DNA from 3 places in the Pseudomonas sp. AC239 genome. Region 2 is predicted to be linked to each of the others. Evidence: riboswitches for the same ligand, from Rfam matches in the RefSeq annotation. Region 2 holds a riboswitch; each other region holds the start of a gene.

Region 1 (9,500 bases), 710 kb from region 2:
AGGTGCTCAAGGTCACTGACGTGTCCATCATGCCCAAGCAGCCACAGTGCGCGATGGTCAACCAGATTGTGCAGAAGGCGTTGCCAGTCGGCGTTATTGGTGGGTCGAAGTGGTTGCAGCGAATAGTAGGCAAGGACAAGATCGAGCCTTACCGAGCCGTCGCTTTTGACGCCGTTGCCGACTTTACGGTGAATGTCGAGCAAGACATCGACATCAATGGACCAGTACATCGGCAGCTGTCTGAGAGTGACCGCGTAACCGGCTATGGTGAAAACTTCCGGAGGGGAGGGGGCGGGCGTTTTGCTGGAGCTCAACTGGAAAGAGACAAGATCAGACAAGAAGTCATTTCCCAGAGGCGATGTATCCACGCCGACCGGTGTTGAAACATGCCTGATGAAGTCTTCATCCTCTTCCAGCTTTTTCAGTACGCGAAATGCTTCCTTGCACTCGCGCCCCAGGGCGGAGCTGGCAGGAGGGTGATAGTAAAGGTCGCGGGCATCACCGTTGAAATGCTCACCGACTAGCGCGTGCAGATAACTGATCAGGTGGTTGAGGTCCTGCAGTCTGCGCGGCGGCGTTCTGCTGTAAAATCTCGATAAAGATGTATTCATTGAGCGCCTCTGAAATAAGTGCAATGGAAACGTGCAAGTAAACGAAGGCGGGGAATATATCGGTCGAAAAAATCCCTGAGGCATACATATATATGCCTGGTGCTTGTCTCAGTATCCATTTGTATACGGGGCAGCCCGCTAGCGGAAGCAGGCCTGACGACGCCGCGAGGCGCTTGGGCGAGCGATGAATCCAGCGTTTTCCGACAAAAATACTAGGACTTTGTCAGGCGCGTCATTTGGCGTAAACTGCGCCCAAGCCTGCGAGGAGTTTCCATGACCGCTATTACCATTACCGACGCCGCCCACGACTACCTGGCTGATCTGCTGTCCAAGCAGAACACCCCGGGCATCGGCATCCGCGTCTTCATCACCCAGCCTGGCACGCAGTACGCCGAAACCTGTATTGCCTACTGCAAGCCGGGCGAAGAAAAACCTGAAGATACGGCGCTGGGGCTGAAAAGCTTCACCGCGTATATCGATTCGTTCAGCGAAGCGTTTCTCGACGACGCCGTGGTCGACTACGCCACCGACCGCATGGGCGGCCAGCTGACTATCAAGGCGCCAAACGCCAAAGTACCGATGGTCAACGCCGACAGCCCGGTCAACGAGCGCATCAATTACTACCTGCAAACCGAAATCAACCCGGGGCTGGCCAGCCACGGCGGTCAGGTCAGCCTGATCGATGTTGTGGAAGACGGCATTGCCGTGTTGCAGTTCGGTGGCGGTTGCCAAGGCTGCGGCCAGGCCGACGTGACCTTGAAGGAAGGCATCGAGCGCACCTTGCTCGAGCGCATCCCTGAGCTCAAGGGCGTGCGCGACGTGACCGACCACACGCAGAAAGAAAACGCCTACTACTAAGGCGTTCGCTGCGAACAAGAAAAACGGCGCCCCGTGAGCGCCGTTTTTTATGCCCCCGCTTTACCCAGGGTGGGAGCGAGCCTGCTCGCGAAGAGGCCATCAAGGGCGATAAAGATGCGCATGCCCCGCCCGATACAACGACGACTCACTGAACACCTCGCTGCCCAGCACCCGCCCGACCAGAATCAACGCGGTGCGCCGGAAGCCTTTCGCTGCAACCTTGTCGGCAATGTCCGCCAGCGTGCCCACCACCCAGTCCTGATCCGGCCACGTCGCCCGGTGAATCACCGCAATCGGACAATCTGCACCGTAATGCGGCAACAACTCCACAAGAATCTTCTCCAGATGTTTGACTCCCAGGTGAATCGCCATGGTTGCGCCATGCTGGGCCAGATTGGCCAATTCTTCGCCGACCGGCATCGCAGTCTTGTCGGCATAGCGAGTCAGAATCACGCTCTGCGACACATCCGGCAGGGTCAGTTCGGCACCGAGCAACGCCGCACAGGCGGCAGTGGCCGTCACGCCCGGAATGATCTCGAACGGGATATCAAGCTCACGCAGATAACGAATCTGTTCACCGATCGCGCCGTACAGGCTCGGATCACCGGAATGTACCCGCGCGACGTCCTGGGCGTTGGCGTGCGCGGTCTTGATCAGCTCGATGATCTGCTCAAGGTGCAGCTCGGCACTGTTGACCACGGTTTGCGCCTGATGCCCTTCGAGCACCGCAGCGGGTACCAGTGAACCGGCATAGATGATCACCGGACATTGGCGGATCAACCGTTGGCCTTTGACAGTGATCAATTCCGGGTCGCCGGGGCCGGCGCCGATGAAATAAACGGTCATCGTTGGATCCTTGGAGAAGAGGCGCGACAACGCTACAGATGAAGATTGCTCATGATGGATGGCGGCGATTATCAGGATTTACGCGGCGCCGGCCAATGCCAGAGTGGCTTGAGCGTATTTTTGACGGCTGATCAGCAGCTTTGCCGGCGCCTGCAACAGTTGTTCGGCGAGCGCCAGCGCTGCACTTTCCGCCACGCCGTAGCAGCCGGTGCGTTCGTACGCGATTTGCGACTGGTGGCTGAGCATTGACTGGTAACCGGCCAATTCCTCGCTGCTGAAATACAGCAGGGGCAAGGCCAGTTGTACGGCCAGTTCCTGCAGGCCCGGTTCGTCGCGCTTCAAATCGATGCTGGCCAAGGCCTTGATCGACTTGAGCTCGATACGGTGTGCCTGCAAGGCCTGGTCGAGCAACGCGCGCAGCGTGCTGGTCGGACAGCCGCGCTGGCAGCCGAGGCCGACCACCAGCGTGGACGCCGCGCGGTCATCGCTCATGCGTGATAGTGACCGTCGCTGTTGCGGCGGAACAACCAGGCGCTGATAAGGCCTAGGGCCAGCCAGAACGCCACGTTGGTCAACTGCGAAGCGATCTTGAACTGGCTTTCCAACGCTTCGGGCGCGAGCATCGAATGCACCAGCGGCTGCGGCGCGCCAATCACATGCGGCACCGCGAGAATCGCTACGCCGAGCAGCTTCATCAGCCAGTGCCGGCTGAAGGCGATCAGCGACAGGCCGACGGCGGTTGAGGCCGCAGTGCCGATCCACCACATCTGCCGCGACGTCAGATCAGCCGCAGCGGTGCCCGGCAATTCCGGCGGCAGGCCCAGCGTTGGCGCCAGAACGAACGTCACGTAACCGGCCAGACCCCAGAGCAAGCCTTGCCCGGTGGAGCGCGGCGCACGCAGGGTGTACAGGCCCGCCAGCATCAGAGCGAAACCGACCGCCACCACCAGATTGCCACCGGTGGTCGAAACCACGCGCTGCCAGCCGTTTTCCGGCTCCCAGGCTTCGCCATCGTGGCTGTGCGCTGCGGTGCCGGCCGCGTGTTCGTGGACTTGGGCGACCGGTTCGGATTTTTCAAAGGTTTCGGCCTGAAGAATCAGCGGTGAGACCCAGAAGCTTTGCAGCACCGTGAGGAGCAGGGCGGCCAGCAGGCCGCTGAAACCTGCGGTTTGCGCAATTCGCTTGATCATTTGACAGGTCTCAGTGGCACGGAAACGCGGCGCTGTGGCGGGTATCGTGGGCGGCGTTGTGCACCGCTTCGATATGCGAAAAACCGGCGAAATACACAAGGCCCGCGCCGAGAATCGAGGCGAAGGCTGCGGCGATCAGGCGTTGGCTGAGGGGGGTGGTGCTGGCGATTTTGTCCGTGTTGCTGGCGGTGCTGCTGATGATCGACATGGCGCTTCCCTATGGAGTGTCAGGGGCAGTCGAACGCATGCGGACCCTGCGTGACGGACGCGCAGAGGTACGAACAGCGCCCGCCCACCGCGGGTTTGTTATGTCCAGTGACGCCGATTGCGCACTGTGTGTTGCGGGCCGGTCTCCGGGCTCGCGAGGGGTTGGCGCCTGGCCGACCTGCAAGCGTCACCTTCCCATGCCGGGTCGGCACAGTGGTTTTGACGCTTCGCTCGCTTACCGTTGCGGGGGCAGCACCGGACTGACATGGCTCTGAGTAAAGCACATGATTCACCGGTTTCCCGTTTCACCCTGTGAAGGGCACCCGTAACAAGGCGTACAGGAGAGCATGTGGGTGGGTTTGAGTCAATTTCGGGCGGTAGTGAATATCCACGAAACCTAAGCATTGACCCATCACCAAGCCATGCGTAGCCTTGCGCCTTCGAGGTTCTTCGGCATCTGTCGAAGCTAAGAAGGGAACGCGGTCAAAGCCGCGGCTGCCCCCGCAACTGTGAACGGTGATGTTCGCTGCCACGCCACTGCCAGCTCGGTCCACGAGCCCGCGGGAAGGCGCAGCGAATGCCAGGCCCGGCGCCTGAACACTGTCAGCCAGGAGACCTGCCTCTCACTTTCAACCGGGCGGGGTGATCCGGTGGCGAATACTTCCGGCGCGCCTGCGCGTGGCCGGTTCTCGTCCCGTATGCCCGCCGCTTTGCCAAAGGGCATACCGATGAAAACACTGGCCAAACTCCCCGTCACCATCGTCACCGGTTTCCTCGGTTCGGGCAAAACCACCTTGCTGCGGCACATGCTCGACAATGCTCTGGGCCGGCGCATTGCGGTGATCGTCAACGAGTTTGGCGAGCTGGGCATCGACGGCGAAATCCTCAAGCAGTGCACCATCGGTTGCACCGAAGAAGAAGCCAGCGGCCGCGTTTACGAACTGGCCAACGGCTGCCTGTGCTGCACCGTGCAGGAAGAATTCTTCCCGGTGATGCGCGAACTGGTCGCGCGTCGCGGCGATCTCGATCACATCCTCATCGAAACCTCGGGCCTGGCCCTGCCAAAACCGTTGGTGCAAGCCTTCCAGTGGCCGGAAATCCGCAGCGCCTGCACCGTTGATGCGGTAATCACCGTGGTCGACAGCCCGGCCGTAGCCGCCGGCACCTTTGCCGCGTTCCCGGATCAGGTCGATGCCCAGCGCAAGCTTGACCCGAACCTCGATCACGAGTCACCGCTGCACGAACTGTTCGCCGACCAACTGGCCAGCGCCGATCTGGTGATCCTCAATAAAGCCGACCAGACCAGTCCGGAAGATCTGGCGCGTGTGCGTCTGGAAGTCGCCGAAGAGCTGCCACCTGCGGTAAAAATCATTGAAGCGAGCAGCGGCCGTCTGCCGCTGGACGTGCTGATCGGCCTCGGCGCCGGTTCCGAAGAGCACATCGACAGCCGACACAGTCACCACGACCATCACCACGACGGTGATGACGATCACGATGACCACGATCACGACGCCTTCGACTCGATCTCCATCGAACTGCCGCAAGCCGACGAAAGCCTGCTGCTCGACGCACTGACGCAGTTGGTCGTGCAACACGGCATCCTGCGCGTGAAAGGCTTCGCCGCGATTCCGAACAAGCCGATGCGCCTGCTGATTCAAGGCGTGGGTACGCGGTTCGACAAGCATTTCGACCGTCAGTGGAGCGCCGACGAAGCGCGCGTGACGCGTCTGGTGTTGATCGGCCAGGAATTGGATGCCGCGCAACTCGAAGCGCAACTGCGCGCCGCGCTCAGCGTTTAAGCCATGCACCTGCTCAGGACCCAGCCCGGCGGATTCGTCTCGGACGACAACATTGCCGATCTCGGACAAACCCCCGCCGAGCTGGTGATCCTGTGCAGCGGCGATTCCAGCCTGGCGCTGCTCGCCGAGGCTGCGCAGCAACTGCCCGAAGACTACCCGAGCCTGCGTCTGGCCAACCCGATGCAGGTGCAGAATCATGCCTCGGTCGACCTGTACGTCGACGAAGTGCTGCGCCACGCCAAGGTCATTCTGATCTCGCTGCATGGCGGTATTGCCTATTGGCGCTATGGCGTCGAGCGGCTGGTCGAGTTGTCGGAGCGCGGCGTGCAACTGATCCTGGTGCCCGGCGATGACCGCCCGGATCCGGAGTTGAGCGACTTGAGCACGGTCAGCGCCGAAGTCCGCGATCGACTCTGGCAATTTCTGCGTCAAGGCGGCATGGGCAATGCGCTGGATTTCTTCCATTGCCTGGGCAACCAATGGTTCGCCCGCGATTACCCGTGGAGCGAGCCGCAAACCCTGCCGCGCACGGCGATTTATCACCCACAGAAAAACAGCGCTGCCCTGAGCGATTGGCAAGCCGAATGGCGACCCGATCAACCCGTGGCGGCGCTGTTGTTTTATCGCTCGCATTTGCAGGCGGCGAACACGGCGTTCATCGATGTGTTCTGTCAGCGTTTGCAGGCAGCCGGGCTCAATCCGCTGCCGATCGCGGTGGCCAGTCTGAAAGAACCCGGCTGCCTGTCGGTGGTTGAGGACTGGCTGGATGAAGTCGAGGCGGGGGTGATTCTCAACACCACCGGTTTTGCCCAGTCCAGCCCCGAAGCGCCGCATCTGCGCCCGTTCCGCCGCAACATCCCGGTGATTCAAGCGATCTGCGCTCAGGACAACGAACCCGGCTGGCGCGACAGCGAGCAAGGCCTTGGGCCGCGCGATCTGGCGATGCACATTGCTTTGCCGGAGCTTGACGGGCGCATCATCAGCCGACCGATCAGCTTCAAGGATCTGGCCTGGCGCAGCGAGCGAAGTCAGTCCGATGTGGTCTGCTACCGCGCTCAGCCCGAACGCATGGATTTCGTCGCCGAACTGGCGCGGCGTTGGGTTGCTTTGGCACGCGTGCCGAACGGCGAAAAACGCATCGCGCTGATCCTTGCCAACTACCCGACCCGGGACGGCCGCATCGGCAACGGTGTGGGCCTCGATACGCCGGCGGCGGCGCTGAACATCCTGCGGGCATTGCGTGCCGAAGGTTATCCCATCACAGCTGAGTTGCCCGACAGCGGCACCGAGCTGATCCAGCAACTGCTCGGCGGTGTCAGCAATGACCTCGACAGCCTCGATCTGCGTCCCTGTCAGCAGAGCCTGGCGATGGACGATTACCTGGCAATGTTCAACGCGCTGCCGGAGGCAAATCGCGCGGCGGTGGTCGAACGTTGGGGATCACCACACAACGATCCGATGTGCCGCGACGGCCGCCTGATGATTGCGGGTCTGCGTTTCGGTCTGACCTTTGTCGGCATTCAGCCGGCGCGCGGTTATCAGGTCGATCCGAGCGCGGTGTATCACGACCCGGATCTGGTTCCGCCGCACGGCTATCTGGCGTTCTATTTCTGGTTGCGCAACACCTACGGCGCTCACGGCGTGATCCACGTCGGCAAGCACGGCAATCTCGAATGGTTGCCGGGCAAAGGGGTTGGCCTTTCGGAGAATTGCTGGCCGGACGCGCTGCTCGGGCCGCTGCCGAATATCTATCCGTTCATCGTCAACGACCCCGGCGAGGGCGCTCAGGCGAAGCGGCGTACCCAAGCGGTGATCATCGACCACCTGATGCCGCCGCTGACCCGCGCCGAAACCTACGGGCCGCTGCGCAATCTGGAGTTGCTCGCCGACGAATATTACGAGGCGCAACTGCTCGATCCGCGCCGCGCCCGTGAGCTACAGCGCGACATTCTGCAATTGGTGCGAGACACGCAGATCGACCGTGAACTGCAACTGGATGCTGCGCTGGACAGCGACGCCGATGCGGCGATCTGGTTGCCGCGTCTGGATACTTATCTGTGCGATCTGAAGGAATCGCAGATTCGCGATGGGTTGCACATATTTGGCGAATCGCCGAGCGGGCGCTTGCGTATCGACACGTTGCTGGCGCTGCTGCGCATCCCGCGCGGAGACGGCAAGGGCGCGCAGTCGAGCTTGTTGCGAGCGTTGGCCAAGGCGTTTGAGCTCGGTTTTGATCCGCTGGATTGCGCGTTGGCCGATCCCTGGAGCGGCCGGCGGCCGACCGAGTTGCAGACCATCAGCGAAGAAGTCTGGCGCACCGCCGGCGACACCCGCGAGCGCCTCGAACTCTTCGCTGCAGACCTGATCTCCCAAACACTACAAAATCCCTGTAGGAGTGAGCCTGCTCGCGAAGGCCTCGGGTCCGGCAATTCAGTTTTGAATGACACACCGCTTTCGCGAGCAGGCTCGCTCCCACAGGGGCCAGGGTGGTCTGATGTGAATGAGATCATCCAGTCCCTGCGCGAAGTCGTCGCCCCGCGCCTCGATGCTTGCGGGCCGGCTGAAATGCGCGGTCTGCTCGACGCCCTCAGCGGTCGTTTCGTCCCCGCCGGCCCCAGCGGCGCGCCCAGCCGTGGCCGCCTCGACGTGCTGCCCACCGGGCGCAACTTTTACTCGGTCGACGTGCGCAATCTGCCCACAACTACCGCGTGGCGCATCGGGTTCCAGTCGGCAACGCTGATTCTCGAACGGCATCTGCAGGACCACGGCGATCACTTGCGCCAACTCGGCTTGTCCGTGTGGGGCACCGCAACCATGCGCACCGGCGGCGACGACATCGCCCAGGCCATGGCGCTGATGGGCGTGCGTCCGGTCTGGGCCACGGGCAGTCAGCGCGTGGATGACTTCGAAATTCTGCCGCTGAGTCTGCTCGATCGCCCGCGTGTTGACGTGACGCTGCGGGTTTCGGGGTTTTTCCGTGATGCGTTTGCCAATCTCATCCGCCTGTTCGACGCCGCCGTGCAAGCGGTGGCCGCGCTGGACGAGCCTGACGACTTGAACCCACTGGCCGCCAAAGTGCGCGCTGAACGTGAAGCGCTGCTGCAAGCGGGCATTGATGAGAACACCGCGCGGCGTCAGGCCGGGTGGCGCATCTTTGGCGCGAAACCGGGGGCGTACGGCGCGGGAGTGCAAGGCGCTATCGACGGGCGCCTGTGGCAGACCCGCGAAGACCTCGCCGGGGTTTATCTGAATTGGGGTGCCTACGCGTACGGCGGCGCTGACGAAGGTACCGCCGCCCGCGAGCAATTCAGTCAGCGCTTGAGCCAGGTGCAGGCAGTGCTGCAAAACCAGGACAATCGCGAGCATGATTTGCTCGATTCCAATGATTATTACCAGTTCCAGGGCGGCATGCTCGCGGCGGTGGAGAGCCTGCGTGGCGAGGCGGCAGCCAGTTATCACGGCGATCACAGCCAGCCGGATCTGCCGAAGATTCGTACCTTGAAAGAAGAGCTGAACCGCGTGGTGCGCTCGCGCGCGGCCAACCCGAAGTGGATCGACGGAGTCAAGCGTCACGGCTACAAAGGCGCGTTCGAACTGGCGGCGACGGTTGATAATCTGTTCGCCTTCGATGCGACGACGCAGCTGATCGACGACCATCAATATGCGTTGCTGGCGGATGCGTACTTGCTTGACCCGGCGACCCGGGATTTTGTCCGTGAGCATAATCCCCATGCACTGCGCGACATGACTGAGCGCATGCTTGAGGCGCAGCAGCGCGGGATGTGGCAGGAGCCGGGAGCGTATAAAGAGGCGCTGGAAAACCTCCTGCTGGACATAGAAGAAGACACCTGACACAACGCGATCCCCTGTAGGAGTGAGCCTGCTCGCGATAGCGATAGTTCAGCAAATCCATAAGTTGACTGATACACCGCCATCGCGAGCAGGCTCACTCCTACAGTTGAAACAATTCACCGACCATGACCGAGTAC
Region 2 (9,500 bases):
CGCGCTGCCATTCACCATCATCTCGATCATCAACTCGCTGAAGCTGTTCGATCAGTCGATTGAAGACGCGGCGGTGATCTGCGGTGCCTCGCGCTTGCAAGCGGTGTTCAAGGTGACGTTTCCGGCGATCCGCCCGGGCATGGTCGCCGGCGCCCTCTTCGCCTTCCTCGTCTCGTGGGACGAAGTGGTGCTCAGCGTGATGATGGCAAGCCCGACTCTGCAAACCCTTCCCGTGAAAATGTGGACCACCCTGCGCCAGGACCTGACCCCGGTGATCGCCGTCGCTTCGACGCTGCTGATCGGCCTGTCGGTATTGGTCATGGTGATCGCCGCCGCCCTGCGCCGGCGCAACGAAATCAGCGCCTGAGCGCCCAGGAGTACGACATGAGTGCCGTGATCAAAGACGCATCCCAGCAGAACGACAAACCCCTGGTCAGCCTGCGCAACCTGAACAAGCACTACGGCGATTTCGCTGCCGTCGACAATATCTCGCTGGACATCAAGGACGGCGAATTCCTCACCTTCCTCGGCTCCAGCGGCTCGGGCAAAAGCACCACGCTGTCGATGCTCGCCGGGTTCGAAACACCGAGCAGCGGCGAGATCCTCGTCAATGGTCAGTCGCTGGTCAACGTGCCGCCGCACAAGCGCGACATCGGCATGGTCTTTCAGCGTTACTCGCTGTTCCCGCATCTGTCGGTGCGCGACAACATCGCCTTCCCTTTGGCGATTCGCAAACTGGCTGCCGCCGAGCGTGAAAAACGCGTCGATGCGATGTTGAAGCTGGTGCAGCTCGAACAGTTCGCCCATCGCCGCCCTTCGCAGTTGTCTGGCGGCCAGCAACAACGTGTCGCCATCGCCCGGGCGCTGGTTTACGAGCCGCGCATTCTGCTGATGGATGAACCGCTGGGCGCGCTGGACAAGAAACTGCGCGAGGACTTGCAGGATGAACTGCGCCAACTGCACCGGCGCCTGGGCATCACCATCGTTTACGTGACCCACGACCAGGAAGAAGCCATGCGGCTGTCGCAACGCATCGCGATTTTCAGCCACGGCAAGATTGTCGGCTTGGGCAGCGGGTATGACCTTTATCAGAATCCGCCGAATGCGTTTGTCGCGTCGTTTCTGGGCAATTCGAACTTCCTCAAGCTCAAGGCGCAAGGGAATGCGGCAGCGAGTTTCGAGGGGCAGTCATTGTCGATTCGGCTGACGTCCGGGTTGCACACTGATCAGGATGTGCTGCTGATGGTGCGTCCGGAAAAAGCCTTGGCGTTGAGCACGCAGCAGGCGCTCGATGAGCCGCTGGCGGCGGGTTGGAATGAGGTATCGGCGAATGTTGTGGAGGTGCTGTTTCTTGGTGAGAGCCAGACGTGCAGCGTGGTCACTGCGGGCGGGACGTCGATGACGGTGAAAGCGCTGTCGGCAGCGGGCATGCCACTCAAGGCCGGCGATCCGGTCCGGGTGCGCTGGGCGACGGCGGATGCGTGTGTCTATACCGAGTGGACTGAAAGCGACCTTAACAAAGCAGCGGGTGCTCACTAAAACTTCCAATCCAGTGAAATTCCCCGTGGGAGCGAGCTTGCTCGCGAAGAGGCCGTGTCAGTCACCATTAATGTTGAATGACGCACCGCATTCGCGAGCAAGCTCGCTCCCACAGGTTCGGTATTGTTCAATGAATCGGGGAATACCCTTCAACCTCATCCGGCCAAGCCGTCAGCACTTCAAACCCGCTCTCCGTCACCGCCACCATATGCTCCCACTGTGCCGACAACGAGCCATCCTTGGTCAGCACGGTCCAGCCATCAGGCATGTTCTTCACATGGCGTTTGCCGGCATTGAGCATCGGTTCCACGGTGAAAATCATCCCGGCCTTGAGCTTCAGCCCTTGATTGGGGAAGCCGTAATGCAGGATCTGCGGCTCATCGTGATAGACCTTGCCGATGCCGTGACCGCAGTACTCGCGCACTACACTGAAGCCCTCCGCCTCCGCCAGGCTCTGGATCGCATGACCGATATCCCCCAGCGTTGCGCCCGGTTTGACTGCGCGAATGCCCGCGCACATCGCATCGTAAGTGGTCTTGATCAAGTGCTGCGCCTCGGGGCTCGCCTCACCCACGACATACATGCGGCTGGTATCACCGAACCAGCCGTCCTTGATCACGGCGATGTCGAGGTTGACGATATCGCCATCCTTCAATGGCGTACCCGATGGAATCCCGTGGCACACCACGTCATTGACCGATGCGCAGACGGTTTTCGGAAAACCGTGATACCCGACGTTCGCCGGCACGGCTTTCTGCACATTGACGATGTAGTCGTTGCACAGCCGATCCAGTTCATCGGTGGTCACGCCGGCCTTCACATGCGGCACCAGCATCGCCAGCACTTCGGCGGCGAGTTTGCCGGCGGCGCGGGATTTTTCGATGTCGGCGGGGGTGTTGAGCTTGATCTGGTTTCTCATGCGAGGGCGACGTCCTGTGTCAGTTGTTGCAGATCCAGGCCACCATTCTGTTCGGCGCGGATCAGCAGGCGGCAAATGGCGCTGTGGTCGAGGTTGGGATGCAGCTCGGCGAGCATGCCGATGCGCATCCAGTGCTCGGCCTGCGCGTTGATGGAGCGGCTGAGGGCGTTGCTGGAGATACGCAGGTTCTCGTGCATGTCCTCTGAAATCTTTACGATGCCCATATATGAATCCGATACGATGTGTATATGGATCGTATATTAATCAGTGCATACGGGAGATTGCAATGCCGACGACAAAATCGACGCTGTGGCAGATTCGCCTCCCCCTCCACCGCGCAAATCGACTACCATGCCGCCGCCGGTTTCCACACGGAATTAATAGGGAATCCGAAATGCTTGCACAGCATCAATCGGAACTGCCCCCGCAACTGTAGGTGCCGAGCCTGCTCCTTGACTGCCACTGGGTGAAACCCGGGAAGGCCGGAGCATGGCGACGACGCACCAGTCAGGAGACCTGCCGGCACAATGACGACTAACCGGCGGGGTGTCCGGGAAGGACATCGTGCCGTGCGCGTTTTCCCCGTGCCGGCCTTGCGCAGTTTCCACGACCGCGCCCGAGGTGTGTTTCCAACCGTACCCGCCCTCCCCGTACGGTTCCCCTGGAGACTGCCCCATGCTGCTGCCCCGCGTTGCTACCCTGCTCACCGGTCTGAGCCTCTGTGCCTTGGCGCAAGCGGCGCCGACTGCGTATCCGCTGACCATCGAAAACTGCGGCAGCAGCCTGACCTTTCAGCACGCGCCCGCGCGTACGGTGACCATCGGCCAGGCCGGTACGGAAATGCTTTATGCCTTGGGCCTGGGCGACAAAGTCGTCGGCACCTCGTTGTGGTTCAACGACGTGCTGGGCACATACAACGCGCAGAACGACAGGGTCGAGCGCCTCGCCGACAACGAGCCGAGTTTCGAAGCGGTGATCGGCAAACGTCCGGAGCTGGTTGCGGTGGAGCTGGAATGGATGGTCGGCCCGCAAGGCGCGGTCGGCACCCGCGAGCAGTTTCATGAACTAAAGATTCCGACCTATCTGCTGCCCTCCGATTGCGAAGCCAAGGACAACCTCGTCGGCTCGGACGGCACGCGGCTGGCGCCGTTTCGCATCGACAGCATCTACAAAGGCGTGAGCCAACTGGCAGCGATTTTCGATGTGCAGGCGCGTGGCGAACAGCTCAATGAGCAGCTCAAAGTCAGCCTCGCACAGTCGATCGCCACGGCGAAAAAACAGCAACGCAAAGACGTCAGCGCCCTGGTCTGGTTCTCCAGCGCCGAGATGGACATCGAGCCGTTCGTGGCTGGGCACAAAGGCGTTCCCGACTTCATGCTCAGCACCCTCGGCGTGCGCAATGTGGTCGAGTCCGATGAAGAATGGCCAACCGTCGGCTGGGAAACCATCGCCAAGGCCAACCCGACGTTTCTGGTCATCGCGCGCATGGATCGTCGACGCTTCCCGGCGGACGACTATCAGAAGAAACTCGCCTTCCTGCGCAGCGATCCGGTGACGCGCAACATGGACGCGGTCAAGCACAATCGCATCATCATCCTTGACGCCATGGCCATGCAGGCCAGCCTGCGCACCTTCGATGGCCTCGCACAACTGGCCAGCGCCATCAACGGCTACGACCTGTCGCAATGAGCAGACGCCTGATCCGTTTGCTGCTGGTGCTATTGACGCTGTCGGTTGCGCTGACCGGCGGCGTGGCCATTGGTGAGACTTCGATCGAGCCGAGCGTGGTGTTGCAGGTGCTGGCCAACAAGCTGTGGGGCGCCGGCTATGTGCTCGACCCGATCGACGAAGGCATTGTCTGGAACTATCGCCTGACCCGCGCTTTGGTCGCAGCAGCTTGCGGTGCCGGTCTGGCGACCTGTGGCGTAATCCTGCAATCGCTGCTGCGCAATCCGTTGGCCGATCCGTATCTGCTGGGAATTTCCGCTGGCGCCTCGACCGGCGCGGTGATGGTCGCCCTGCTTGGGGTCGGCGCCGGGGCGATTTCATTGTCGGCGGGTGCCTTTGCCGGTGCGGTGACCGCGTTCGCGCTGGTGATCCTGTTGGCGCGGGTCAGCGGCTCGGCCAGCGGCACCGGGCAGATCATTCTCGCTGGGATCGCCGGCTCGCAATTGTTCAATGCCCTCACCGCGTTTCTGATCACCCGCTCGGCCAGTTCGGAACAGGCACGCGGCATCATGTTCTGGCTGCTCGGCAATCTTGGCGGTGTGCGCTGGCCGTCGGTGTGGCTGGCGGTGCCGGTGGCGCTGCTGGGTTTGGTGGTGTGCCTGTGGCATCGCCGGGCGCTGGATGCGTTTACCTTTGGCGCGGATTCGGCGGCGTCCCTCGGCATTCCAGTGCGACGCGTGCAGATTCTGTTGATCGGTTGCGCCGCGCTGGTGACGGCGGTAATGGTGTCGATCGTCGGCTCGATCGGTTTTGTCGGTCTGGTGATTCCCCACGCAGCGCGGTTGTTGCTCGGCACGGGGCATGCGCGTCTGCTGCCCGCCAGTGCACTGGGCGGCGCGGTGTTTCTGATTGCCGCCGATGTGCTGTCGCGCACCCTGATCAAGGGTCAGGTGATTCCGGTCGGCGTGATCACCGCGCTGGTCGGCGCGCCGGTGTTCGCGCTGATTCTGGTGGGCCGGAGATCGGCGCGATGAATACGGTTTTGAGTTGTGCGGGTGTGGGCTTCAAGGTGCGCGGTGCCGAGTTGCTCAACGGTGTCAGCCTCGACGTTCAGCGCGGCGAGACCTTGGGCATTGTCGGGCCGAACGGTTCGGGGAAATCCACGTTGCTCAAATTGCTCGCCGGGCTGCGTGAACCGAGCGTGGGCCAAGTGCAACTCCACGGTCGGGTGCTGGGCAAGATGTCACGGCGCAGCATCGCGCAGACACTCGCGGTGGTTGAGCAACAGGCCGATACCGACGATGGCATTCGCGTGTTCGACGCGGTGGCGCTGGGGCGGACGCCGTGGTTGTCGGCGCTACAACCGTGGTCCCCCGCCGATGATGCGATCGTCGAGCAAGCGCTGGTTGACGTCGACGCCGTGCACCTGCGCAACCGCCTCTGGCGCAGCCTCTCCGGCGGCGAACGCCAACGCGTGCACATCGCCCGCGCTCTGGCACAACGCCCACAGATCCTGCTGCTCGACGAACCGGCCAACCACCTCGACATCCAGCATCAGTTGAGCATTCTGCAAGTGGTGCGCGCACTGCCGGTGACTACGCTGATCGCCCTGCACGATCTCAATCAGGCACTCAAGTGCGATCGCCTGGCGGTGTTGGAGCGCGGGCGTCTGGTGGCGTTGGGCGAGCCGCTGCACGTGCTGACGCCGGAGCGGTTGCAGACGACTTTCGGGGTCAGGGCGCACTACCTGACGGACCCGTTCGATGGTGCGCCGATATTGCGTTTCCTTGCTTGATGCATGTGTAGCTGACAGACCGCCTTCGCGAGCAAGCCCGCTCCCACAGTGGACTTGTGGGTTGCCGGGGATCGCGGGTGTAGCGCGAAATCCTGTGGGAGTGGGCTTGCTCACGAAGGCGGCAGGTCGGGCGATTTATTTGTGGCTGACAGACCGCTTTCGCGAGCAGGCTCGCTCCCACAGTGAATTTGTGGCTTGCCGGGGGATGGCGGGTGTAGCGCGAAATCCTGTGGGAGTGGGCTTGCTCACGAAGGCGGCAGGTCAGGCATTTTATCGGTGGCTGACACACCGCCTTCGCGAGCAGGCTCGCTCCCACACTGGTTTTGTAGGTTGCCGGGGATCGCGGGTGTAGCGCGAAATCCTGTGGGAGTGGGCTTGCTCACGAAGGCGGAAGGTCAGGCATTTTATCGGTGGCTGACACGCCGCCTTCGCGAGCAAGCTCGCTCCCACATTGGTTTTGTGGGTTGCCGGGGATCGCGGGTGTAGCGCGAAATCTGGTGGGAGTGAGCTTGCTCACGAAGGCGGCAGGTCAGGCAATTTATTTGTGGCTGACATTCCGCTTTCGCGAGCAGGCTCGCTCCCACAGTGGATTTGTGGGTTGCCGGGGATCGCGGGTGTAGCGCGAAATCCTGTGGGATTGGGCTTGCTCACGAAGGCGGCAGATCGGGCGATTTATCTGTGGCTGACACACCGCTTTCGCGAGCAAGCTCGTTCCCACACTGGTTTTGTGGGTTGCGGGGGATCGCGGGTGTAGCGCGAAATCCTGTGGGAGTGGGCTTGCTCACGAAGGCGGCCGGTCAGGCAACTTATCTGTGGCTGACACACCGCTTTCGCGAGCAGGCTCGCTCCCACATTGGATTTGTGGGTTGCCGGGGATCGCGGGTGTAGCGCGAAATCCTGTGGGAGTGAGCTTGCTCACGAAGGCGGCAGGTCGGGCGATTTATTTGTGGCTGACAGACCGCTTTCGCGATCAAGCTCGCTCCCACATGAGATTTGTGGAGTTGTCGGGATTCTTTAGTACAACCGAAATCCTGTGGGAGTGGGCTTGCTCACGAAGGCGGCAGGTGAGGCAATTTATTTGTGGCTGACACACCGCTTTCGCGAGCAGGCTCGCTCCCACATTGGATTTGTGGGTTGTCGGGGATGGCGCGTGTAGCGCGAAATCCTGTGGGAGTGAGCTTGCTCACGAAGGCGGCAGGTCGGGCGATTTATTTGTGGCTGACAGACCGCTTTCGCGAGCAGGCTCGCTCCCACAGTGAATTTGTGGCTTGCCGGGGGATGGCGGGTGTAGCGCGAAATCCTGTGGGAGTGGGCTTGCTCACGAAGGCGGCAGGTCGGGCAATTTATTTGTGGCTGACAGACCGCTTTCGCGAGCAGGCTCGCTCCCACATTGGATTTGTGGGTTGTCGGGGATGGCGGGTGTAGCGCGAAATCCTGTGGGAGTGGGCTTGCTCACGAAGTCGGCAGGTCGGGCAATTTATTTGTGGCTGACACACCGCTTTCGCGAGCAGGCTCGCTCCCACATTGGATTTGTGGGTTGCCGGGGATCGCGGGTGTAGCGCGAAATCCTGTGGGAGTGAGCTTGCTCACGAAGGCGGCAGGTCGGGCAATTTATTTGTGGCTGACAGACCGCTTTCGCGAGCAGGCTCGCTCCCACATTGGATTTGTGGGTTGTCGGGGATGGCGGGTGTAGCGCGAAATCCTGTGGGAGTGGGCTTGCTCACGAAGGCGGCAAGTCGGGCGATTTATTTGTGGCTGCCAGACCGCTTTCGCGAGCAGGCTCGCTCCCACATTGGATTTGTGGGTTGCCGGGGATCGCGGGTGTAGCGCGAAATCCTGTGGGAGTGAGCTTGCTCACGAAGGCGGCAGGTCGGGCGATTTATTTGTGGCTGACAGACCGCTTTCGCGAGCAGGCTCGCTCCCACATGAGATTTGTGGAGTTGTCGGGATTCTTTAGTACAACCGAAATCCTGTGGGAGTGGGCTTGCTCACGAAGGCGGCAGGTGAGGCAATTTATTTGTGGCTGACACACCGCTTTCGCGAGCAGGCTCGCTCCCACATTGGATTTGTGGGTTGTCGGGGATGGCGGGTGTAGCGCGAAATCCTGTGGGAGTGAGCTTGCTCACGAAGGCGGCAGGTCGGGCGATTTATTTGTGGCTGACAGACCGCTTTCGCGAGCAAGCTCGCTCCCACATTGGTTTTGGTGGTTGCCGGGGATGGCGCGTGTAGCGCGAAATTCTGTGTGAGTGGGCTTGCTCACGAAGTCGGCAGGTCGGGCAATTTATTTGTGGCTGACACACCGCTTTCGCGAGCAGGCTCGCTCCCACATTGGATTTGTGGGTTGCCGGGGATCGCGGGTGTAGCGCGAAATCCTGTGGGAGTGGGCTTGCTCACGAAGGCGGCAGGTCAGGCAATTATCTGTGGCTGACACACCGCTTTCGCGAGCAAGCTCGCTCCCACATTGGTTTTGTGGGTTGCTGGGGATGGCAGGTGTAGCGCGAAATTCTGTGGGAGTGGGCTTGCTCACGAAGGCGGTAGGTCAGGCATTTTATCTGTGGCTGACACACCGCTTTCGCGAGCAAGCTCGCTCACACACTGGACTTGTGGGTTGCCGGGGATCGCGGGTGTAGCGCGTGATCTGGTGGGAGTGGGCTTGCTCACGAAGGCGGCAGGTCGGGCGATTTATATGTGGCTGACAGACCGCTTTCGCGAGCAGGCTCGCTCCTACAGTGGATTTGTGGGTTGGCGCGGATGGCAGGTGTAGCGCGAAATTCTGTGGGAGTGGGCTTGCTCACGAAGGCGGTAGGTCAGGCATTTTATCTGTGGCTGACACACCGCTTTCGCGAGCAAGCTCGCTCACACACTGGACTTGTGGGTTGCCGGGGATCGCGGGTGTAGCGCGTGATCTGGTGGGAGTGGGCTTGCTCACGAAGGCGGCAGGTCGGGCGATTTATATGTGGCTGACAGACCGCTTTCGCGAGCAGGCTCGCTCCTACAGTGGATTTGTGGGTTGGCGCGGATGGCAGGTGTAGCGCGAAATCCTGTGGGAGTGAGCTTGCTCGCTCCCACAGCGGTTCTGTATTCCAGGGCGGTAATGGATCAGGCCCAGTCTTTGCGCAGTTGTCGTGCGGCGTTGACCATGTGCACCAACGCCGCTTCGGTCTCTGGCCAGCCTCGGGTTTTCAACCCGCAATCCGGATTGACCCACAGCCGCTCGACCGGAATGCGCTGGGCAGCTTTGCGCAGCAAGCCAACCATTTCCGTCACATCAGGAATCCGTGGCGAGTGAATATCGTAGACGCCCGGGCCGATGTCGTTCGGGTAGGCGAACGCTTCGAAAGCCTCAAGCAGTTCCATGTCCGACCGTGAGGTTTCGATGGTGATGACATCGGCATCCATCGCCGCGATCGACTCGATCACATCGTTGAATTCGCTGTAGCACATGTGCGTGTGAATCTGCGTTTCGTCGCGCACGCCGGAGGCGCAAAGGCGGAACGCTTCGCTTGCCCATTCCAGATACGCCGGCCACTGCGCCCGGCGTAACGGCAAGCCTTCGCGGAACGCCGCTTCGTCGATCTG
Region 3 (9,500 bases), 1.6 Mb from region 2:
GAGAAAAAGTGCAGCTCGGCGCCCATCGCCCGCAGCAAATCGAGGCTGGCGCCATAGGTGAAGGCAAACGCTTCATCGCGGGCGACGGCGATGCGCACACCTTTTAATAGAGGCTCGGCTTCGATGACATCAGGCGCGGCGAATTCGACCGCCGGTGGCAGCGCGACTTGGCAACTGCTGGCCAGCGCATCGGCGGCCGCGTCGAGACGCAGATCCAGATCATTCAATTCGCTGGCCTGGACCAGGCCGAGGTGGCGGCTCGGCAATTCGATGCCGGTCTCGCGGGACAGTGCGCCGTACCAGCGCAGACCTTCGGTGAGGCTGCCTTCGAGCAATTGCGCATGGCGCAAGGTGCCGACGCGGTTGGCCAGCACGCCAGCGAACGGCAAGTCCGGCTGATACTTCGCCAGGCCCAGCGCCAAGGCACCAAACGTCTGCGCCATGGCGGTGCCGTCGATCACACCGAGCACCGGCACACCGAAGTGGCGCGCCAGATCAGCGCTGGATGGCGTGCCGTCGAACAGGCCCATCACGCCCTCGATCAGAATCAGCTCGGCCTCGGCGGCAGCTTCCCACAACAAACGGCGACTTTCCTGCTCGCCGACCATCCACATGTCCAGTTGATACACCGGCGCACCGCTGGCGCGCTCGAGGATCATCGGGTCGAGAAAGTCCGGCCCGCACTTGAACACGCGCACCTTGCGCCCTTGGTTGCGATGCAAACGGGCGAGTGCGGCGGTGACGGTGGTCTTGCCCTGACCGGAGGCCGGCGCGGCAATCAACACCGCCGGACAGTGACGTGGTTGCTTCAAAGTTCGACGCCTTTCTGCGCTTTGATCCCGGCCTGGAAGGCGTGCTTGAGCATGCCCATCTCGGTGACCGTGTCGCCCATCTCGATCATTTCCGGCTTGGCGCCGCGACCGGTAACGACCACGTGTTGCATCGGCGGGCGCGCCTGCAAATCGCTGAGCACCTGATCGAGATCAAGGTAGCCGTGCTTGAGGGCAATGTTCAATTCGTCGAGCACCACCAGACCGATCGAAGGGTCGCGCAACAATTCCCGCGAGACTTCCCAAGCGGCGGTCGCCGCGGCGATGTCACGTTGGCGATCCTGGGTTTCCCAGGTGAAGCCTTCGCCCATGAGGTGGAAACGCACCTGCTCGGGGAAGCGGCGGAAGAACAATTCTTCGCCGGTGCTGTTGCGGCCCTTGATGAACTGAACCACGCCGCATTGCATGCCGTGGCCCATGGCGCGGGCGAGCATGCCGAACGCTGAGCTGCTCTTGCCTTTGCCATTGCCGGTCAGCACCAGCACCAGGCCGCACTCGTCGGGCGAGTTGGCGATGCGTTCGTCGATCACGGCTTTCTTGCGCTGCATGCGCGCCAGATGGCGTTCGTCACGCTCGGGGGAATCAGTCATGGGGAGCTCTCCGTTGAGGCTGGATAACGGCGGGCAGGCACAAGAATAGACGGCAAAAAGCCTGGCATCGCCCACCGTGATGCCGCTGAGATGGATCAGGCCGGTCTCCGGGCTCATGAGCGGCATCGGCCGGACTGCGCGCCTTCCCGCTTCTTTCGAGGCAGTGGCTCAAGGCGCAGTTTTCACTCATTTACCGTTGCGGGGGCAGCGCCGGGATCGTCGTGGCTTCGCTTGAAGACCACCCTCACCGGCTTCCCTGTTTCACTCTGTCGACGCGGGGCCACAGAGCACCTGAAACAAGCGGCGAAGGTTAGAGGGTTGGGGGTGGAGCGTCAATTGAAGAGGCGCATTGCGCGCAAATAGCTGCCGCTGATCAATTGTGCAGCGGCAATCTTGTGCCAGACTGTGACAAGTGATATCAAAGAGCCATGCTTTTTTCCAAAAAGCCCACTACAACAATAAGGATGACGACGATGCAAGGCATGATCATCAGCAACCCGCGCCTGGAATTCCTGCGCCCGGTGCTGGAACGCTGGTTTGACTGTATCGATCGCTACAACACCGTTCGCGGCGACAACGACACGCCGTATTGGCACGACGAGAAAGCCAATCTGGGCCTGCTCGCGGCAGCGGCGTGGATGGCGGAAATGGTCACGCTGAACGACACCGCCACGCGCAAACAGAACGAAGAAGGCGAACGCAATGCCCGCGCCGACCTGCTGATTGCCGGCGCCGAAGACCGCGCGTTCATTCAAGCCACGCAACGCTGGCCACGGGTCAACAACCTCAACCTGACCCAGGCGCTGCTCGACATCACCGTTGATGCCAAACGCATCAGCTACGCCAGCGATCTCAAGCTCGGCTGCCTTTTCGTCGCTCCGCAAAAAGCCCAGCACAGCGCCAGCCCCGAAGAACTGCAGGACATGGTCGACGACCTGCAAAAGGAGCACACCTGCGCGGTAGCCTGGTATTTCCCCTACGCCTACCGCAAATTGCACAGCGACACGGGCAATTATCATCCGGGCATCGCCATGCTGTTCAAGGAAGCCCGCGGCTGAGCAGTTGAACCATCGGGCCTGCGCCCTCCTCTATGTTTAGGAATGCATTCATAGGGAAGATCAGCAATGCGCAAGGCCCAACTCGCTCTTATCATCGCCGTCGCTGGCGGGCTCGCCGCCTGCGGTGAAACCTCCAGCCTGCAAGTCTCCGACGGCACCGGCCCGTCGCCGAAACTGCCCGAACCGAACAAGACGCTGATCCCGACAGTCAACATCGCCCCGGCGGTGGGCTGGCCACAAGGCACGAAACCGACCGCAGCGGCCGGCACCCAGGTCGCGGCGTTTGCCGAAGGCCTCGATCACCCGCGCTGGCTCTATGTGCTGCCCAACGGCGATGTGCTGGTGGCGGAAACCAACGCGCCGCCCAAGCCTGACGACAGCAAAGGCATTCGCGGCTGGGTAATGAAGAAAGTCATGGGCAAGGCCGGCGCTGGGGTGCCGAGCCCGAACCGCATCACCCTGCTGCGTGACGCCGACCACGATGGCGTCGCCGAAACCCGCACGGTGTTTCTGCAGAACCTCAATTCGCCATTCGGCATGACGCTGGTCGGCAACGATCTGTACGTAGCCGACACCGATCGCCTGCTGCGCTTCAACTACGAGCCGGGTGCCACCGAGATCAAGACCCAACCGATCAAAGTCGTCGACTTGCCCGGCGGCACGCTGAATCACCACTGGACCAAGAACGTCATCGCCAGCAAGGACGGCAGCAAGTTGTACGTCACCGTCGGCTCGAACAGTAACGTCGGCGAAAACGGTCTGGATCAGGAAGAAGGCCGTGCGGCGATTTGGGAAGTGGATCGTGCGACCGGCAATCACCGCATCTTCGCCTCGGGCATCCGCAATCCCAACGGCCTCGCCTGGGAACCCACCAGCGGCGCGCTGTGGACAGCGGTCAACGAGCGTGACGAAATCGGCAGCGATCTGGTGCCGGACTACATCACCTCGGTCAAGGACGGCGGCTTCTATGGCTGGCCGTTCAGCTACTACGGCCAGCACGTCGATGTGCGGGTCAAACCGCAGAATCCTGATCTGGTGGCCAAGGCCATCGCTCCGGATTACGCGGTCGGTCCGCACACCGCTTCGTTGGGCCTGACCTTCGCCGAGGGCAACCGCTTACCGGCGCAATTCAAGGAAGGCGCGTTCATTGGCCAGCACGGCTCGTGGAATCGCAAACCGCACAGCGGCTACAAGGTGATTTTCGTGCCGTTCACTGGCGGCAAACCGACCGGGCAACCGGTAGATGTGCTGACCGGTTTCCTCGACAAGGATGAGAACGCGCTGGGCCGCCCAGTGGGCGTGGTCATCGATCAGCAAGGTGGCTTGCTGGTGGCGGATGATGTCGGGAACAAAGTGTGGCGCGTTTCGGCCAGCAAATAAGCTAAGCGCGACGCAAAAAATGCGGGAGCGAGCCTGCTCGCGAAAGCGGTTTATCAGTCAAATCATGGTCGACTGACACTCCGCCTTCGCGAGCAGGCTCGCTCCCACATTTCGTTATGCATTCGAACTATGGGTTATGCGCCAACTGTCCCGGCTGCAACACCCGCTTGGCGCTCAGATACGCCTTCTGCCAATAAGCCTTCGACAGGCTGTCGAGTTTGACCGTGCCGCCCGTGGCAGGCGCATGCACGAAGCGCCCCTCACCCACGTAAATCCCCGCATGGCTGACCTGCGAGCCGCCATTGGTGGCGAAGAAGATCAGGTCGCCGGTCTGCAAGCCTTCCTTGCCCACATTCGGCGCCTGCATGACGATCATTTCGCGGGTCGAGCGCGGCAGCGAGATGCCCGCCGCGTCGCGGTAGACGAAACCGATCAGGCCACTGCAATCAAAACCGGAATCCGGCGTGTTGCCGCCCCAGCGATAAGGCGTACCGACCAGGCCCAAGGCACGGAACAGCACGTCTTCAGCAACAGGGGAAAAAGTCTGGGTAGGTGCGAACACGATTGGCGCGCGAACCACGGGGGCTGGCGGCGGTGTACGGCTGGCGCAGGCGCTGAGCAGCGCGGCGCAAAGAATCAAGGTGAGGCGGGCCGACATCGTCATAAGCAGAACATCCTGATCTGGCTGCGGCTTTCTCTGCCGAATGGACAGAAACAAAACCGCCTGCGTCATCACGCAGGCGGTTTGCCATCAATATAGATTCAGGATTCTAGCGGCTACGCGGCAAACTTCAAGTAAGACTTTAACTTCACCTTGTAAAGTTTACGTCTACTCCGTCGCCGGGCCGTTTTGTCGCCGCGAACGCAGCGACATCGGGGTTACTTGCGAGCGGTGACCACGGTCGGCGCCATGGCGAGTGCACGCTTGGCTTCGATGAAAGTCTTGCTCCAGTAGCTGTCACCCAGGCTGTCGATGCGAACACCGCCACTGCGACGACTGCTGGAGTGAATGAACTGGTTGTCACCCAGGTAGATCCCGGCGTGACTGACACGACCGCGACGACCATTGGTGGCGAAGAACAGCAGATCACCCGGCTCAAGGTTGCTGCGCGAAACCAGCGGCGCATCGACGTTGATCATTTCACGAGTGGAGCGCGGCAGGTTCATGCCCGCCTCTTCGCGGAACAGGTAACCGATGAAACCGCTGCAATCGAAGCCGGCTTCAGAGGTACCGCCGAAACGGTAACGGGTACCGATCAGGGACATGCCGCGCTCGAGGATGCTGTCAGCCAGTACAGGAAGCTGATAAGGCTTGCTGCCGTTGAACTGGTTGAGTTCTTTTTCGGTGTCCAGCTCTTCCTGGTAAATAACGGAAGACTGGGCGGTAGCAGAATTCTTGACCTGTTGCGGCGGCTCTTGAACCGGAGAATGAGCAGCACAACCGAATAACAGGGTAACGAGTGCGAGAGGCACGAGGGGTGCGAAGCGCTTTAGCATGGGCACGACCGTGGCTGATAGTTGTAAAGAAGCCGAGACTATGCCCGCTATCGTCCTCATTTGCAAATTCAATCGAACTTTATGTGACTTCCCGGTTTCGCGTTTACATCTAAGCGCTTAACTCGTTTGGCCGGTGAAACGCCGCAGGTACGCGGGTTTTCTGGCGCCTGAAAGCTGGCAAAAGCCCACTACTACCAGCCCAAAGTTTCCTTGAGGAAGGGAATGGTCAGCTTGCGTTGCGCTTGCAGGGATGCCTGATCAAGCTGCTCAAGCAGATCGAACAGCGCGCTCATGCTGCGCGTGCCGCGAGTGAGAATGAAGTGCCCGACTTCATCGGTCAGGTGCAGACCACGACGCGAGGCGCGCAATTGCAGCGCACGCAATTTGTCTTCATCGGAGAGTGGGCGCATCTGGAAGATCAGCGCCAGGGTCAGGCGCGATTTCAGGTCAGCCAGCTTCACTGGTAATTCGCGAGGCGAAGTGGACGCAGCGATGAGCAAGCGCCGACCGCTGTCACGCAGTCGGTTGAACAGATGGAACATCGCCTCTTCCCAGTCAGCCTTGCCGGCAATCACCTGCAAGTCATCCAGGCAAACCAGTTCGTACTGTTCAAGGTTGTCGAGGATTTCCACGCCGCGGTCCATCAACTCGGCCAGCGGCAGATACACCGCCGGTTCACCCATCTGCTCGAAGCGCAGGCACGCCGCCTGCAACAGATGCGTGCGCCCGACGCCGTGCTTGCCCCACAGATAGATCAGGCTCTCCGTCCACCCGGCGTCGGCTTCGCACAGACGCTCGACATAGCCGAGTGCAGCGGCATTGGCGCCTGGGTAGTAGTTGATGAAGGTGGCGTCGTCACGCAGACGCACACCTAGGGGCAGCTGAATCGGTTTCATGCTGACTGAACAGTTCAAAGGAACCGTTAGTGGCCTCTGTGTAAAGTTTGCGAAGTTTATACCCGTGAGGCTGAGCGCACAATGCGACAGACTCCAAGCAAAATCAAAGGTTTGCGTTACCGCAGCGGTTTTGTGACAGATTCTCTGGCGCCCTCGCCCGCACGACATGGGCCAGCCCGGCCAAGCGCCGGGCCGCCCGCGCCGTTACAGCTCGGGTTCGTCGACGCCGCTGTAGATCTCGGAATCCTTGTACAAGTCGTGGACATGCCGCACCAGCACCATGATCACCGCCGCCACCGGCAGCGCCAGCAGCACGCCGGTGAAACCGAACAATTCGCCGCCCGCCAGAATCGCGAAAATCACCGCCACCGGATGCAGACCGATACGATCGCCCACCAGCAACGGCGTCAGCACCATGCCCTCCAGCGCCTGTCCGACCATGAATACCGCGACAATCCCGACCATCGGGTAGAGATCGCCACCAAACTGGAACAACCCGGCGATCAGCGCGGCGCCAATGCCGATGACAAAACCCATGTACGGCACGATCGCCGCAAGCCCGGCAATCAGCCCGATCAACAGCCCCAACTCCAGACCGACGATCATCAGGCCGGCGGCGTAAATCACCCCCAGCGCAACCATCACCAGCAACTGCCCGCGCACGAACGCGCCGAGCACTTCGTGGCACTCGCCCGCCAGCGCAACCACGCGCTCTTCGCGATCACGTGGCAGCAGGCTGCGGATCTTGCCCATCATCACGTCCCAATCGCGCAGCAGGTAAAAGCTCACCACCGGGATCAGCACCAGATTTGCCAGCCAGCCGATCAGTGCCAGGCTCGAGGCCGTCGCCTGACTCAGCACCACGCCAACAATGTCGGTGGTCTGGCCCATGTGCTCGCTGATGGCAGCCTTGACCTTGTCGAACTTCCAGAAGCCGTCCGACAAGCCGAGCTTCGCTTGCGCCCACGGCACAGCGGTGTGCTGCAACCAGTCGAGCATCTGCGGCGCCAACTCGTACAAACGCAGCAACTGCTTGGCGAGCATCGGCACCAGCACCAGCATCAACGCGGTGACGATCAAGGTGAACAGAGCAAACACGGCGATCACCCCCCAGGTTCGCGACAAGCCGAGCCGTTCCAGACGATCCACCAGCGGATCGAACAGATAAGCCAGCAACAACGCGACCAGAAACGGCGTGAGGATCGGGTGCAGCAACCACACAAACGCGCAAAGCAGGACCACCCCACCGAGCCAGAACCAACGCCGCGTATCGGCCATTTACCACTCCTGATGCTTCTATATAAGGAAAGACTTACCAGCGAAACCGCAACGACGGTGCCGCCGCTGCCGGGGTTGGCGCTGCAATCGCAGGCGCGCCCTCGACGGCAGGCTGCGCCGGCGCCACTGGAGCCGGTGCTTCGGCAGGCAGCTCCTGCAACTTCGCCAGCGACAATTGCGCGCGCAACTGATCGGCGCTGCCATTGACCCGGTAGATGATGCGATCACCCTGCACGCTTTGCAGACGCACGCCGAACGGTTCGAGTAACCGCAGCAGCGCCGCATAATGCTCCAGATTCATGCCCTGCACTTCCAGAATCTGCTGACCCGATGCGCCGGGCTTGGCGACAAATCGCGGCGCCAGACGCTCGGCCACTGCCAGCATCACCGCATCGGCAACGGCGGCCTGATCGGCGCCCTGCACGCTGCCGGCCTCTTTCTGATCACCGAGCCACAAGCGCCACTTCGCCTGCCACTGCCCGCCCTCTTCCCGGGCATGCACGGCCAACAGGGCGTCAGCGTTGTAGCGGTCCGAAGCACTGCGCAGGGGCGCGGGGTCAGCGCTTTCCAGCGCCGGCGCGGTGGCCACCAGTTGCTCGCTGAGATCGGCCAGCGGCAAACGCAGGGGCAACCCGCGATGTTGCGCGGCCGTGCGCAAGGTTGCGGCCGCGGCCTGACCGTCGCCGACCAGACTTGCACCTTCGGTTGAATCGTTCAGCCACCAGCTGAGCATCGACGGCCGACTGGCGCCCCACACCGGCAATCCGGCCCGGCGCAAGGCCTGCTCGGTGGTTGCCGGGTCGAAGTCGACTTTCAGCACTTCCGGTGGCCCCGCGTCGAAACCGAACTGACTGATGATTTGCTGCGGATCCTTGCGAATCGGTGCCAGCCCCGGGTTCTGCGCGGCTTTCGGGTCGCCGGTCAGGCGCAGCACCAGGGTATCGAGCGCCGCCTGCGTGGCGCGATCGCGCTCTTCCGGCGCCTGGCCGCTGACCGGCTGACGCACCTGATACAGGCCTTTGAGGTTTTCGGCATGACTCGCCAGGCTGACCAGTGTCAGGCAGCCCACAAATAACAATTTACAAAAACGCATGGAAAATTCCCGTCGACAGGAGCGGCTGGAACACGCCGCGTGAACCGTTTGAGCAAGGCTGTGACCCCCTGCTCTGGCAAAACATTCACACGGTGGCGGTAAGTTTTTGCACAGTCCTAACGATAGACGGTTAATCGCCACACCTTATACAGGCAGTCATATCCTGCGATTGCAAAAAATTTCCGCCGATATGGCCCTGCCCGTCGGTGCGAGGATGGCCGCTGCCCCTCAAGCCTGATAAAATCGCGCGCCTTCGCAGACCGGCAACAGCCGGGCCCCTCGAAACTCGCGTGAGGCGATCGCCCATCGAGTTCGACGTTCCCGCTGAACTCGGTCGTTACCCCCTGAATCCCCTCCCCTAAAGGCCTGGATCATGAGCAAGCAACCCTCCCTGAGCTACAAGGACGCCGGTGTAGACATCGACGCCGGTGAAGCATTGGTCGAACGCATCAAGAGCGTCGCCAAGCGCACTGCGCGCCCGGAAGTCATGGGCGGCCTGGGCGGTTTCGGCGCCCTCTGCGAAATCCCGGCCGGCTACAAGCAGCCAGTGCTGGTCTCGGGTACCGACGGCGTCGGCACCAAGCTGCGTCTGGCGCTGAACCTGAACAAGCACGACAGCATCGGCATCGACCTGGTCGCCATGTGCGTCAACGATCTGGTGGTGTGCGGCGCTGAGCCGCTGTTCTTCCTCGACTACTACGCCACCGGCAAACTGAATGTCGACACCGCTGCCCAAGTGGTTACCGGCATCGGCGCTGGCTGCGAACTGTCGGGTTGCTCGCTGGTTGGCGGCGAAACCGCTGAAATGCCAGGCATGTACGAAGGCGAAGACTACGACCTGGCCGGCTTCTGCGTCGGCGTCGTGGAAAAAGCGGAAA

The links. Region 2 has a riboswitch for cobalamin ahead of ACZ0AZ_RS24330 (ABC transporter substrate-binding protein). Riboswitches for the same ligand answer to the same signal wherever they lie in the genome.
Region 1: it holds a riboswitch for cobalamin, as region 2 does, so the genes downstream of both, ACZ0AZ_RS21320 (CbtB domain-containing protein) here and ACZ0AZ_RS24330 (ABC transporter substrate-binding protein) in region 2, are expected to answer to the same signal.
Region 3: it holds a riboswitch for cobalamin, as region 2 does, so the genes downstream of both, cobO (cob(I)yrinic acid a,c-diamide adenosyltransferase) here and ACZ0AZ_RS24330 (ABC transporter substrate-binding protein) in region 2, are expected to answer to the same signal.

The regions. Positions count from the first base shown of each region.
Region 1 covers NZ_OZ409864.1:4,657,814-4,667,313, forward strand. The annotation lists gene ACZ0AZ_RS21295 (SET domain-containing protein) at 1-611, opposite strand, end outside; gene nfuA (Fe-S biogenesis protein NfuA) at 885-1,469, shown strand; gene cobM (precorrin-4 C(11)-methyltransferase) at 1,569-2,315, opposite strand; gene ACZ0AZ_RS21310 (cobalamin biosynthesis protein) at 2,394-2,807, opposite strand; gene ACZ0AZ_RS21315 (CbtA family protein) at 2,804-3,505, opposite strand; gene ACZ0AZ_RS21320 (CbtB domain-containing protein) at 3,516-3,713, opposite strand; cobalamin riboswitch at 3,833-4,054, opposite strand; cobalamin riboswitch at 4,139-4,350, shown strand; gene cobW (cobalamin biosynthesis protein CobW) at 4,441-5,511, shown strand; gene cobN (cobaltochelatase subunit CobN) at 5,515-9,363, shown strand.
Region 2 covers NZ_OZ409864.1:5,368,849-5,378,348, forward strand. The annotation lists gene ACZ0AZ_RS24310 (ABC transporter permease) at 1-367, shown strand, start outside; gene ACZ0AZ_RS24315 (ABC transporter ATP-binding protein) at 385-1,539, shown strand; gene map (type I methionyl aminopeptidase) at 1,667-2,458, opposite strand; gene ACZ0AZ_RS24325 (ParD-like family protein) at 2,455-2,682, opposite strand; cobalamin riboswitch at 2,803-2,996, shown strand; gene ACZ0AZ_RS24330 (ABC transporter substrate-binding protein) at 3,134-4,147, shown strand; gene ACZ0AZ_RS24335 (FecCD family ABC transporter permease) at 4,144-5,160, shown strand; gene ACZ0AZ_RS24340 (ABC transporter ATP-binding protein) at 5,157-5,921, shown strand; gene metE (5-methyltetrahydropteroyltriglutamate--homocysteine S-methyltransferase) at 9,021-9,500, opposite strand, start outside.
Region 3 covers NZ_OZ409864.1:3,778,715-3,788,214, reverse strand. The annotation lists gene ACZ0AZ_RS17285 (cobyrinate a,c-diamide synthase) at 1-812, opposite strand, end outside; gene cobO (cob(I)yrinic acid a,c-diamide adenosyltransferase) at 809-1,420, opposite strand; cobalamin riboswitch at 1,502-1,730, opposite strand; gene ACZ0AZ_RS17275 (hypothetical protein) at 1,894-2,478, shown strand; gene ACZ0AZ_RS17270 (PQQ-dependent sugar dehydrogenase) at 2,545-3,858, shown strand; gene ACZ0AZ_RS17265 (C40 family peptidase) at 3,986-4,522, opposite strand; gene ACZ0AZ_RS17260 (C40 family peptidase) at 4,738-5,355, opposite strand; gene hda (DnaA regulatory inactivator Hda) at 5,547-6,251, opposite strand; gene ACZ0AZ_RS17250 (AI-2E family transporter) at 6,456-7,529, opposite strand; gene ACZ0AZ_RS17245 (DUF2066 domain-containing protein) at 7,564-8,622, opposite strand; gene purM (phosphoribosylformylglycinamidine cyclo-ligase) at 8,996-9,500, shown strand, end outside.